Regions from separate parts of the Leucobacter tenebrionis genome, predicted to be linked through region 2. Evidence: predicted binding sites of a transcription regulator. Region 2 holds the regulator's gene; each other region holds the start of a gene.
The links. The regulator HspR, encoded in region 2, represses chaperone genes until heat shock. The targets are predictions, from matches to a motif close to AAGTTGAGTCNNNNNGACTCAACTT.
Positions count from the first base shown of each region.

Region 1 (4,105 bases), 1.3 Mb from region 2:
GCAGCGGAGTGACCAGCAGCACGTCCGCGGCCAGGTAGAGCGCCACCATCTCGTCGCGCGTGTGCCCGCGATGCAGATAGACGAGCGGCGCGTGCCCGATGCTTCCGTACTCCCCGTTGATGCGCCCCACGGTGAGCTCGACCTCGTCGCGCAACTGCCGATAGGCGTCGACGCGCTCCCGGCTCGGGCTCGCCACCTGCACGAGCACCGTCTGCTCGGCGTCGATCTCGCCGTCCGAGAGCAGCTCGTCGAACGCCTTGAGGCGGTGCCTGATCCCCTTCGTGTAGTCGAGTCTGTCGACGCCCAGCATGACCGTCTTCGGGTTGCCGAGTTCGGCGCGGATCTCCCTCGCCCGCTCCTGGATCTCGGGGCGGGCGGCCACCTCGGCGAAGGCCGCGGCGTCGATCGAGATCGGGAACTCCTGGGCGAGCACCGTGCGCGACGGCTCACCGGCGGCGCCGGGCACGACGATCGTGTTGCCGAGCGCGGGCACGCGGGTGAACCGCTCGGCCGTCATGCGGAACGCCACGGCGTCGGTGACCTGCTGGAACCCGATCACGTCGGCCCCGAGCAGCCCCTCGACCACGCGCTTGCGCCACGGGAGCTGCGCGAAGAGCCGGCTCGGCGGGAACGGGATGTGCAGGAAGAAGGCGATCGTGAGGTCGGGGCGCAGCTCGCGCAGCATCGCGGGCACGAGCTGGAGCTGGTAGTCATGGACCCAGACGATCGCACCCTCAGCCGCGTGCTGCGCGACGCGCTCCGCGAAGCGCTGGTTCACCTTCTGATAGCGGTCCCACCACACGCGGTGGAATTCGGGACGCGCGATCACGTCGTGGTAGAGCGGCCAGAGCGTGCCGTTCGAGAAGCCCTCGTAGTAGAGCTCGATGTCGTCCTCGCTCAACTCGACGGGCGCGAGGCGCATCGATCCGATCTCGAATGGCTCCACCGCCTCGTCTGCAGAACCGACCCACCCCACCCAGAGGCAGCCGAGCTGCTCCACGATGGGGGCGACCGCCGTGACGAGTCCTCCCGGTGAGGTGCGCCACGAGGTGGATCCGTCCTTCTCGACGACCCGGTCAACCGGCAACCGGTTGGACACCATGACGAGTTCGCGCCCGCCCGTCATGTCCTTCATCTCGGTCATGGCACCCCCTTGCGAGTCTCTGTTATCGCAGTCTACGAGACCTGCGCGACCGCTGCTGCCCATTGCGGCCGTATCCCGCCGGATGCTAGTGAGCCGCGCGTTTGCCTCAAGCGAACAACAGTTAGCACTCTACCCGAGAGAGTGCTAATATTTTCTCAAGTTGAGTTACCTGCACTCAACTTTCACATCTTGAATCGCCAGTTCAGAGAAAGGTGAGAAACATGGCAACCTACACCCCCTTCCGTGAGATGGAACGCATCGCCGACAGCCTGTTCAACGAGCCCCTGCGCGGACCGCGGCAGATGCCCATGGATCTCTATCGCGACGGCGACCACTACCTGCTGACCGCTGACCTGCCCGGCATGGATCCGGGCTCCGTCGACATCGATGTGGACGGCCAGTTGCTGACGATCCGCGCCGAGCGCACTCTGCCGAGCACCGAGAACGTGAAGTGGATCACCCGCGAGCGCACCTCGGGCAGCTTCCTGCGTCAGCTCAGCCTCGGCCAGGGCATCGATACCGAGCGCATCAGCGCCAGCTACGACAACGGCGTGCTGTGCGTGACGATCCCGGTCAGCGAGCGGGCGAAGCCGCGTAAGGTGGAGGTCACCAGCGCGAACGGCAGCGCAGCGTCGCAGACGCTGGAGGCAGACAGCGGGGCGGACAAGCAGCAGCTGGAGAACAGCCCCGCGTAAGGGCTGACCCACCGCTGAGGCTCGGGGCGGGGCCGCAGACCGGCACCCGCCCCTTCCCTCCCCGGCGCGACCGGCCTAGAGTTGAGCGATCAGACCGCAATCGCCTGGAGGCGTCATGGCTCGCGCACGCATACATAATCAGTTCGTGTCTCTCGACGGCTTCTCGGCGGGCGACCACGTGACGTTCGACCGCCCGATCGGAGACGCCGGCGCCCTCTTCAGCTGGTTCGACGGCCGCGTCATCGAGGGCGTTCACCGGGTCGCCGATCCGGTGACGCTGGATCGTGCCCTGTTCAGCATGTGGGGGCAGGGCATCGGCGCGGAGATCATGGGGCGCCGCAAGTTCGGCCCGCAGAGCGGGCCCTGGCCCGACGACGGGTGGCGTGGATGGTGGGGCGACGAGCCGCCCTTCAAGACCCCCTGCTTCATACTCACGCACCACCCGCGCGAGCCCATGGTGTTCGCGAACGGCACGAGCTTCCACTTCATCGACGCCGACCCGGCCGAGGCGCTGCGCCGCGCGAGCGAGGCCGCCGACGGCAGGGACGTTCGCATCGGGGGCGGGCCCTCGACGATCCGCCAATTCCTGCGCGCCGACCTCGTCGACTTCATGCACGTCGTGGTCGTGCCGATCACGCTGGGTCGCGGCGTGCACCTCTGGGACGACGTCGTGGGGATCGAGGATCGCTTCACGATCGAATCGGTCAGCAGTTCGAGCGGGCTGACCCACCAGCTGTGGAACCGGAAGCAGTAGCCGCCGTACCTCGGGCCGCTCGCTACGCCCCGTGCCCGCTGGAGTCGAGCTCGAGCTCGATCATCACGCCAGCCTAGCGGCGCAGATCTGCCGTCGAGCACACCGGATCTCGGGTTTCGGTGTGCTCGACGGCGGATCTGCGGCGCGACCACCGCGTCTCGAGCACTATCATGAGATGGCCCGAGCGATCCGCCCCGGGCCCGGTACCCATCGTTTTCCGGAATCCCCAGCGGAGAGGGACATCCGCCCATGGCGCCAGCACCCCGCTTCAGGCTCATCCCGATGCGCCCGCGAGACCCCCATGAGCCGGGCCGGACGGCGTCGACGCTCGAGCTGTTCTTCGACCTCGTATTCGTCGTCGCGGTCAGCATCGCGGCCGCACAACTGCACCACGCGCTCAGCGAGGGGCACATTCGCGACGGGATCCTCAACTACGCCATCGTGTTCTTCGGGATCTGGTGGGCGTGGATGAACTTCACCTGGTTCGCCACGTCGTTCGACACCGACGACTGGCTGTACCGGGTGCTCACCATCGTGCAGATGGGCGGCGTGCTCGTGCTCGCCTCCGGCGTCGCTCCGGCCTTCGAGGATCACGACTTCTCCGTGCTGATCCTCGCGTATGTCGTGATGCGCCTGGCCCTGGGCGCGCAATGGCTGCGCGCCTCGCGAGGTGCCGGGAGCGCGCGTCGGGCGACGCTCATCTACGCGGTCGGGGTCGTGCTGGTCCAAGTGCTCTGGCTCGCAGCACTGCTGCTCCCGGAATCGGTCTTCATGATCGCACTCGTCGTGCTCGTCCTCGCGGAGATCAGCATCCCCGTCATCGCGGAGCGCACCGGATCCACGCCCTGGCACCCGCACCACATCACCGAGCGCTACGGGCTGTTCACACTGATCCTGCTCGGCGAGAGCCTGCTCGCCTCGGCCAACGCCATTATCGAGGCTCTGCATGAGACCGAGATCCTCGGCCCGCTCATCGCGATCTCCGCGCTCACCCTCATCGCGACCGCGGCGCTGTGGTGGATCTATTTCTGGCCTCCCCACCACCACGCGATCAACGGCCTCAGGGGTTCCCTCGCCTACGGCTACGGTCACTTCTTCATCTTCGCGGCCGCCGGAGCCTTCTCGGCCGGGATCGAGGTCGAGATCGACGTCCTCGCGGGCAAGAGCGAGCTCGCCGCTCCCTACGCCTCGTTCGCCTACACGATTCCCATCGCCATCTTCGTGCTCGGCGTGTGGGTGCTGGCGATCCGCCCGTGCGCCGGGAGAGCGGTGAACATCGCGCTGCCCGCGGCCGGCCTGCTGGTGCTCATAGACCCGCTGATCCCGGTCCCATTCGCACTGACGGCGGTGATCCTCGCGCTCGCAGTGGCTGTGCTGGTCTGGCGTCCGCCGGTCGAGCGCGACTCCGCGTCCTAGCGGCACCGATCTGCCGTCAAGCACACCGGATCCCGGATTTCGGTGTGCGCGACGGCAGATCGGTGCGTTTGCTGTGGGGACTACGGGGTAGGGGCG
Region 1 covers NZ_CP082322.1:2,894,732-2,898,836, reverse strand. The annotation lists gene KVY00_RS13360 (bifunctional alpha,alpha-trehalose-phosphate synthase (UDP-forming)/trehalose-phosphatase) at 1-1,144, opposite strand, end outside; gene KVY00_RS13355 (Hsp20/alpha crystallin family protein) at 1,366-1,839, shown strand; gene KVY00_RS13350 (dihydrofolate reductase family protein) at 1,955-2,593, shown strand; gene KVY00_RS13345 (low temperature requirement protein A) at 2,843-4,009, shown strand.
Region 1: KVY00_RS13355 (Hsp20/alpha crystallin family protein) is a predicted target of HspR. The motif match lies at 1,302-1,326, and genes of this name have one in related genera.

Region 2 (4,105 bases):
TGACATCTTGAACTCGGAGCAGAGCGCCGAGGCCGCCGGAGCCGACACCGGGTCGACGGGCGGCGAGTCCGAGACCGCGGGCGGCGGCGAGGAGAATCCCTACCTCGAGGACCTGCGCCGGCTCACGGCGGAGTACGCGAACTACCGCAAGCGCACCGAGGCGAACGCCGCACTCGAGAAGCAGCGCGCGATCGCCGCGGCCGTCACGCCGCTGCTGTCGGTGCTCGACGACATCGATCGGGCTGAGCAGCACGGCGATCTGACCGAGGGCTCCGCGTTCTCGACGATCGCGCAGAAGCTGCGCGGCACGGTCGAGAAGCTCGGCGTCGTCAGCTTCGGCGAGAAGGGCGAGGCCTTCGACCCGCAGCTGCACGAGGCGATCGCCCAGGTTCCTGTTCCGGGCACCGAGCAGCACACGGTGCTCGACGTGATCGAGCGGGGGTACCGAGTCGGCGATGTCGAGCTGCGCCCCGCCAAGGTAGCGGTGGCGGTGGGAGCAGATGGCTAGTCAGGATTGGCTCGAGAAGGATTTCTACGCGATTCTCGGCGTCTCGAAGGACGTGAGCGACGATGAGCTGAAGAAGGCCTACCGCAAGCTGGCCCGGAAGTATCACCCGGACTCGAACCCCGGTGACGCCGTCGCCGAGGCGAAGTTCAAGGAGATGAGCGAGGCCTACTCCGTGCTCTCCGACAAGGAGCAGCGCGCCGAGTACGATCAGATCCGCGCCATGGGGGCGGGCGGCGCCCGTTTCACGGCCGGTGGCGGCGGCGGACAGGGCTTCGAGGACATCTTCGGGGGCATGTTCGGCGGCGGTCGAGGCGGTTCGCACTTCAGCTACCAGGGGGGCTTCCCCCAGGGCGGTCAGGGGTACGAGGACATCTTCAACCTGTTCGGCGGCGGCCCCAGCGGCCCGCAGCCCGGGCGCGATGTGCAGGCCACGACGACGCTCGACTTCGAGACGGCCGTGCAGGGCAAGACGGTCACGCTGCAGACCCCGAACGGCACGGTCAAGGTCAAGATCCCGGCCGGCGTCTCGGACGGGCAGAAGATCAAGGTGCGCGGCAAGGGCGATCCCAGCCCGAACGGCGGCCCCGCGGGCGATATCATCCTCACGGTGAGCGTGCGCAAGCATCCCGTCTTCGAACGCGACGGCCAGAATCTGCGGCTCAAGCTGCCGGTCACCTTCTCGGAGGCCGCGCTCGGCGCGACCGTGGAGGTGCCCACGCTCGGCGGCGATCCGGTGCGCCTGAAGGTGCAGCCGGGCACGCCCAGCGGTCGTGTGCTGCGGGTCAAGGGTCGCGGCGTGAAGAGCTCGAAGGGCACCGGCGATCTGCTCGCCGAGGTGCAGGTGGTCGTGCCGTCGCACCTCTCCGAGCAGGCGCGCGACGCGCTCGAGGCGTTCCGCGAGGTCGAACCGAAGGAGAATCCGCGCGAGGATCTCCTGGCACGCGCACGGGGCTGAGCCGACCATGGCCGAACCCCAGATGGATCGCTTCACCCCGGTCTTCGCGATCGCGGCGGCGGCCGACCTCGCCGAGATGCACCCGCAGACGCTCCGGCAGTACGACCGTATCGGTCTCGTATCGCCGCAGCGCACGCGGGGCAACACCCGCCGGTACTCCCTGCACGACGTGGCGCGACTGCGCGAGGTGGCGCGCCTGTCGGCCGAGGGTCTGAGCCTCGAGGGGATCCGGCGGGTGCTGCAGCTCGAGGATCGGGTTCGGGATCTCGAGGAGCGCGTGCGCGATCTCGAGCACGCGCTCACCGAGGAGAGGTTGCAGCGCCCCGAGCGGCGCGTCTTCGCGGCCGGCGCGGCAGGGGGCGAGGTCATCACACTGCGGAGGGGCACACGGGTGCGGCGCAACGCCGAGGTCGTCGTGTGGAAGCCCTAGCCGGGCTCTTCGCGGGTCTCTCGCGCGAGCCCGACTTCGAGGCGCCCGAACTGCAAGCCTACGATGCGGCCGACGAGCTGATCCTGGAGACCGCGGCTGCCTCCGTGCGGGAGGCGGATCCCGGTGAGCTGGTGGTGATCGGGGATCGGCACGGCGCGCTCACTCTCGGTGCGGCGGCGGTGCTCGGGGCGCGCGGGATCCGGGTGCATCAGGATCCGCTGCTCGGGCAGCGCGCCCTCGCCCGCAACGCTGAGCGGGTGTTCCCGCCTGCCGATCCTGCGCTCCCCTCGGCCGCCGCGGCGGAGGCGGAGGATCGAAACCTCTACACCTCGCACCCGCTCGACGAGTCCCTGCTGCGCGGCGCGCGAACCGTGCTGCTGCAGCTGCCGCGCGGGCTCGAAGCCCTCGACGAGATCGCCTGGTCGATCGCGCGCTGGGCGGATCTGGCGGTGCGGGTGTTCGCCGGCGGCCGGGTGAAGCACATGACGCGCACGCAGAACGAGGTGCTCGGGCGGTACTTCGGCGAGGTCTCCGCGGGCCTCGGGCGACGCAAGGCGCGGGTGCTCACCGCGAGCGGACCTGGGGAGCCGGGGCCCGCTCCGTTCCCGCGGTGGGGTGAGGATCCGGCGCTGCCATTCCGCGTCGCGGCGTACGGGGCGACGTTCGGCGGCCCGACCCTCGACCACGGCAGTCGCCTGCTGCTGGAGGGGCTGGGCGACGCCGGAGGGGGCCGCACCGCCCCGGCGGCCGCTCCGTCGCGCATCGTGGATCTCGGCTGCGGCAACGGCGTGCTCGCGGTGTCGGCCGCGCTGCGGTGGCCCGGTGCCGCGGTGATCGCGACCGATCAGTCGGCTGCTGCCGTCGCCGCCACGCGACTCACCGCCGGTGGGGCGGGGGTGGAGGATCGCATCGCGATCCACCGTGCCGACGCGCTCGAAGCGGTGGAAGACGAGTGGGCCGATCTGATCCTGCTCAATCCGCCGTTCCACACCGGCTCGACGGTGCACACAGGGGTCGCGCATCGGCTGATCCGCGCCTGCCGTCGCGCCCTCGCCCCGGCCGGCGAGCTGCGCCTCGTGTTCAACTCGCACCTGCGTTACCGACCGCTCGTGGAACGGGAGATCGGACCGGTGAGAGAGATCGCGCGCAACCGCACCTTCACGGTGCTGGCTGCGACCCGGCGCTGAGCGTCCGCGCCGCCCGGCGGGCGTACGCTTGAGGCAACATGACGAACCCGGCCCGAACCCTGCTGCTGCGCCTCGCGCCGGTCATCTACGGGCCCACGATCCTGTTCACCCTCGGCGCCTACGCGATGCTGCCGATCGTGCCCGTCATCGCGGTCTCGCAGGGCGCGAGCCTCGGCCTCTCGGGCGTGATCGCCTCCGCGGTCGTCGTGGGGCGGCTGCTCGGCAATCTGCCGGCGAGCTGGATCGTATCGCGTGCGGGGGAGCGGATCGCGATGCTCGTCGCCTCGGCGGTCGCGTTCGCCGGGGCGGTGGGCGTCGCACTCGCGCCCGGGCTCGTCGTGCTCGGGGTGTCGGTCTTCGTGATCGGTTTCGCCGAGGCCGCGTTCGCCCTGGCGCGGCACTCGCTCATGACCACGCGGGTGCCCGTGTCGTTCCGGGCTCGGGCGCTCTCCCTGATCGGAGGGTCGCACCGATTCGGGCGGTTCGCGGGGCCCTTCCTGGCGGCCGGCCTGCTCAGCGTCACCGACGCTTCGACGGCACCGGTCTGGGCCTTCGTCGTGTGTCTCGCGCTCGCGGCGCTGCTCGTCGGATTGGCGCCGGATCCCGAGCGCCTGCTCCCCGCCCAGCCCGCGACCGGGGTCTCGTCCGCGGCCTCCGAGGTTCCGGCGGCTGCCGCGCCGGAGCATCCCGGCGGCGTGCTCGCCGCGATCCGCGCCGGGAGGAAGCCCCTGCTGCGCATCGGCGGATCGGCCGCGATCCTCTCGGGCCTGCGCTCCGTGAAGGACGTGCTGCTGCCGCTCTGGGGCGTCTCGATCGGCCTCGACGCGACGGGCGTCGCGCTCGTGGTGGGCATCTCGGGCACGATCGACTTCGCCCTGTTCTACGCGAGCGGTCAGGTGATGGACCGCTTCGGGCGGCTTTGGGCCGCGCTGCCGGCCACCGTCGCCATGGCGCTCAGCTTCCTCGTGCTCGCCGCGACCCACGATCTGCCCGGAGCGATGTGGTGGCTGGTGGGCTGCTCGGTG
Region 2 covers NZ_CP082322.1:1,625,988-1,630,092, reverse strand. The annotation lists gene KVY00_RS07560 (nucleotide exchange factor GrpE) at 1-508, shown strand, start outside; gene KVY00_RS07555 (DnaJ C-terminal domain-containing protein) at 501-1,463, shown strand; gene KVY00_RS07550 (heat shock protein transcriptional repressor HspR) at 1,471-1,893, shown strand; gene KVY00_RS07545 (class I SAM-dependent methyltransferase) at 1,881-3,080, shown strand; gene KVY00_RS07540 (MFS transporter) at 3,119-4,105, shown strand, end outside.

Region 3 (4,105 bases), 670 kb from region 2:
GAAACTCGACTGCGCCCGCGTGCCGGGCCTGCCGAAGCCGCACCCCATGGCCGAGATCTGGGTGTACTCCCCGGAGGTCGAGGGTGTGCACCTGCGCTTCGGCAAGGTGGCTCGCGGCGGTCTGCGCTGGAGCGACCGGCGCGAGGACTTCCGCACCGAGGTGCTGGGCCTCGTGAAAGCCCAGATGGTGAAGAACGCCGTGATCGTGCCGACGGGTTCGAAGGGCGGATTCGTGGCGAAGCGCTTGCCGTCGCCGAGCGATCGTGCCGCGTGGCTCGAGGGCGGCAAGTCGGCGTACCGCACCTTTATCCGCGGTCTGCTCGACATCACCGACAACCGGGACGGGTCGGAGGTGCGGCATCCCGAGCGGGTGGTGCGCCACGACGGCGACGATCCCTATCTCGTCGTCGCGGCCGATAAGGGCACGGCGTCCTTCTCCGACATCGCCAATGGCATCTCGGCCGAGTACGGCTTCTGGCTTGACGACGCCTTCGCATCGGGCGGCTCGGCGGGCTACGACCACAAGGGCATGGGCATCACGGCGCGCGGCGCGTGGGAATCGGTGAAGCGGCATTTCCGCGAGATGGGCCACGACACCCAGACCGAGGAGTTCACCGTGGTCGGCGTGGGCGACATGTCGGGCGACGTGTTCGGCAACGGCATGCTGCGCTCCGAGTGCATCCGTCTCGTGGCGGCGTTCGACCACCGGCATGTCTTCGTAGATCCGTCGCCCGATGCGGCGACGTCGTTCGCCGAGCGTGCGCGACTGTTCGAACTGCCCGGCTCCTCGTGGGACGACTACGATCGCGCGCTCATCTCCGAGGGCGGCGGCGTGTTCCCGCTCTCCGCGAAGTCGATCTCCGTGAGCCCGCAGATGGCCGAGGCGCTCGGACTCGATGCCGGCGTCACCTCGCTCACGCCAGCCGAGCTCAAGCGGGCCGTGCTCCTCGCTCCGGTCGATCTGCTCTGGAACGGAGGGATCGGCACGTATGTGAAGGCGAGTTCCGAGACCGACGCCGAGATCGGCGACCGAGGCAACGACGCGATCCGCGTGAACGGCTCCGAGCTGCGCGTGCGCGTCGTCGGCGAGGGCGGCAACCTCGGTGTGAGCCAGCGCGGTCGCATTGAAGCCGCGCTCGCGGGGGTGCGCATCAACACCGACGCGATCGACAACTCCGCCGGTGTGGGCACCTCCGATCGCGAGGTGAACATCAAGATCCTGCTCGGTGCTGTGGAGCGCGACGGCCGCCTCGATCGCGAGGCGCGCAACGAACTGCTGCACTCGATGACCGACGAGGTCGCGGTGCAGGTGCTGCGCGACAACTACGAGCAGAACGTGCTGCTCGGCAACTCTCGCGAGAACGCAGTCGAGATGCTTCCGTCGCACGAGCGGCTGATGAAGTGGCTCGAGGGTCGAGACGAATTGGATCGGGAGCTGGAGTTCCTGCCGAGTACGAGCGAGATCCAGACCCGCCTCGCCGAACGTCGGGGTCTCACCCGCCCGGAGTTCGCGGTGCTGGTCGCCTACGCCAAGCTGGCGCTCAAGTCCGACCTCGCGGCGACGCAGATGGCCGACGACCCCTGGTTCGCCCGCACCCTCGCCGACTACTTCCCGGGGCCCATCCGAGAGCGCTACGGAGACGATCTCGCCGCTCATCCCCTGCGCTCCGAGATCGTGGTCAACTCGGTGGTCAACTCGATGGTGAACCGCGGCGGGATCACCTTCGCCTACCGCGCCGCAGACGAGACGGGGGCGTCGAGCGAGCAGATCGCCCGCGCCTACGTGGTGGCGCGCGAGGTGTTCGACCTGCGCGACTTCGTCGTGGCCGTCGAGGCGACCGACAACGCGGTGAGCACCGCGGTGCAGACCGATCTCTACCTCACGTTCCGCAGACTGCTCGATCGGGCGACGCGCTGGTTCGTGCAGCATCGCGTCGAGAGTATCGACATCGGCGCCGAGATCGAACTGTTCGGCGAGCCCGTCGCGCGGCTCTCCGAGGCGCTCGGCGAGCTGCTGCGCGGAGACGAGCTGCTGCGGTTCGAGGCCCGCGTCGACGAACTCGAGCGGGCGGGGGTGCCGAGCGATCTCGCTCGGCGCGGCGCTGGCCTGCTCGCTTCTCTGCCGCTGCTCGACATCGTGGAGCAGTCGCGTCTGCGAGGCTGGGGGCTCGACGAGGTGACCGCGGTGTACTTCGACCTTTCATCTCGGATGTACTTCGACGAGTTGCTGAGCGGGGTGACGGCCCTGCCGCAGAACGACCGCTGGGGTTCGATGGCGCGCGCGGCGATGCGCGATGATCTCTACGCGGTGATGATCGCACTCACCGCCTCCGTGCTCGAGCAGACGGAGCCGGGGGACGCGGCCCTTCGGATCGACACCTGGCTCGAACAGGGCGCGGTGTCGAGCAGGCGGGTGCTCGAGGAAGCGCTCGATGCGGTGCGATCCGACGCCGATGCAGGCCTTGCGACCCTGTCGGTCGCGCTGCGACGTCTGCGCTCGCTCGTGCGGTGACCCGGTTCAGCGCCGGTTCGCCGCGCGAGTCCGCTCTGTCTTCTGATCGGGCTCAGCCCGAATCGACTCCGCCGGCCTGCCAGAAGTCCGGTGATTCGCGGGAGACCGGCAGAGTTCGGCCCCTGCAGCCGGTGTTCCGCGAATCACCGGGATAAGGGTCGCCATTAGAGGAGCTCGTCGGCCGATGGCAAACGAAGAGTCGGAATTCGCTGGCGCAAATCGCGCCGCCGCAGTAAACTTGAGTCATATTCACTCAAGTTTGTGATTCGGCCTGCGGTTCGTCGCGGGAGTTCGGATCTCAACTCACCTGCTGAACAGAGAGGAACCCCATGCAGGCAAACTGGCAGCCCGCCCAGGGCGAAGAGGGGCAGAGCGCCCTCGAGCAGTTCGGCGTCAACCTCACGGAAGTCGCCCGCTCGGGTAAGCTCGACCCCGTCATCGGTCGCGACAGCGAGATCCGCCGCGTGAGCCAGGTGCTCACCCGGCGCACGAAGAACAACCCGGTGCTGATCGGCGAGCCCGGCGTCGGCAAGACGGCCGTCGTCGAGGGCCTCGCCCAGCGCATCGTCGCCGGTGACGTCGCCGAATCACTGAAGGACAAGGAGCTGATCTCCCTCGATATCTCGGCGCTCATCGCCGGTGCGAAGTACCGCGGCGAATTCGAGGAGCGCATGAAGGCGGTGCTCGCCGAGATCAAGGATTCCGACGGCAAGATCATCACCTTCATCGACGAGCTGCACACGCTCATGGGGGCCGGCGGCGGCGAGTCGTCGGTGGCGGCGTCGCAGATGCTGAAGCCCATGCTCGCCCGCGGCGAGCTGCGGCTCATTGGCGCGACCACGCTCGACGAGTACCGCGAGTACATCGAGAAGGATGCCGCGCTCGAGCGGCGCTTCCAGCAGGTGTACGTGGGCGAGCCGAGCGTCGAAGACACGGTCGCGATCCTGCGCGGCCTCAAGGAGCGCTATGAGGCGCACCACAAGGTGACCATCGCCGATTCGGCTCTGGTCGCCGCCGCGAGCCTGTCGAACCGGTACATCACTGCGCGGCAGCTGCCCGATAAGGCGATCGACCTGATCGACGAGGCCGCGAGCCGTCTCCGCATGGAGATCGACTCGGCTCCGATCGAGATCGACGAACTGCGCCGCGCGGTCGACCGGCTGAAGCTCGAGGAGCTCGCGCTCAAGAAGGAGAAGGACGAGGCTTCGAAGGAGCGCCTGGCGAAGCTGCGCGAGGACCTCGCCGAGAAGCAGCGCGAGCTCGACGGCCTCGAGGCCCGCTGGGAGCGCGAGCGCGCTACGCTGAACCGGGTCGGCTCCCTCAGGGAGAAGCTCGACCAGCTCAACATGCAGGCGCAGGTCGCCCAGCGCGAGGGCAACCTCGAGAAGGCGTCGAAGCTGCTCTACGGCGAGATCCCAGTGATCCAGAAGCAACTCGCCGAGGCTGAACAGGCCGAGATGGCGGGAGAGGTCGACGGTGAGCCGCGCATGGTGAACGACCAGGTGACCGACGAGGACATCGCCGGTGTGGTCGCTGCCTGGACCGGCATCCCGGTCGGCCGCCTGCTGCAGGGCGAGACCGAGAAGCTGCTCG
Region 3 covers NZ_CP082322.1:2,299,820-2,303,924, forward strand. The annotation lists gene KVY00_RS10625 (NAD-glutamate dehydrogenase) at 1-2,512, shown strand, start outside; gene KVY00_RS10630 (ATP-dependent Clp protease ATP-binding subunit) at 2,842-4,105, shown strand, end outside.
Region 3: KVY00_RS10630 (ATP-dependent Clp protease ATP-binding subunit) is a predicted target of HspR. The motif match lies at 2,748-2,772, and genes of this name have one in related genera.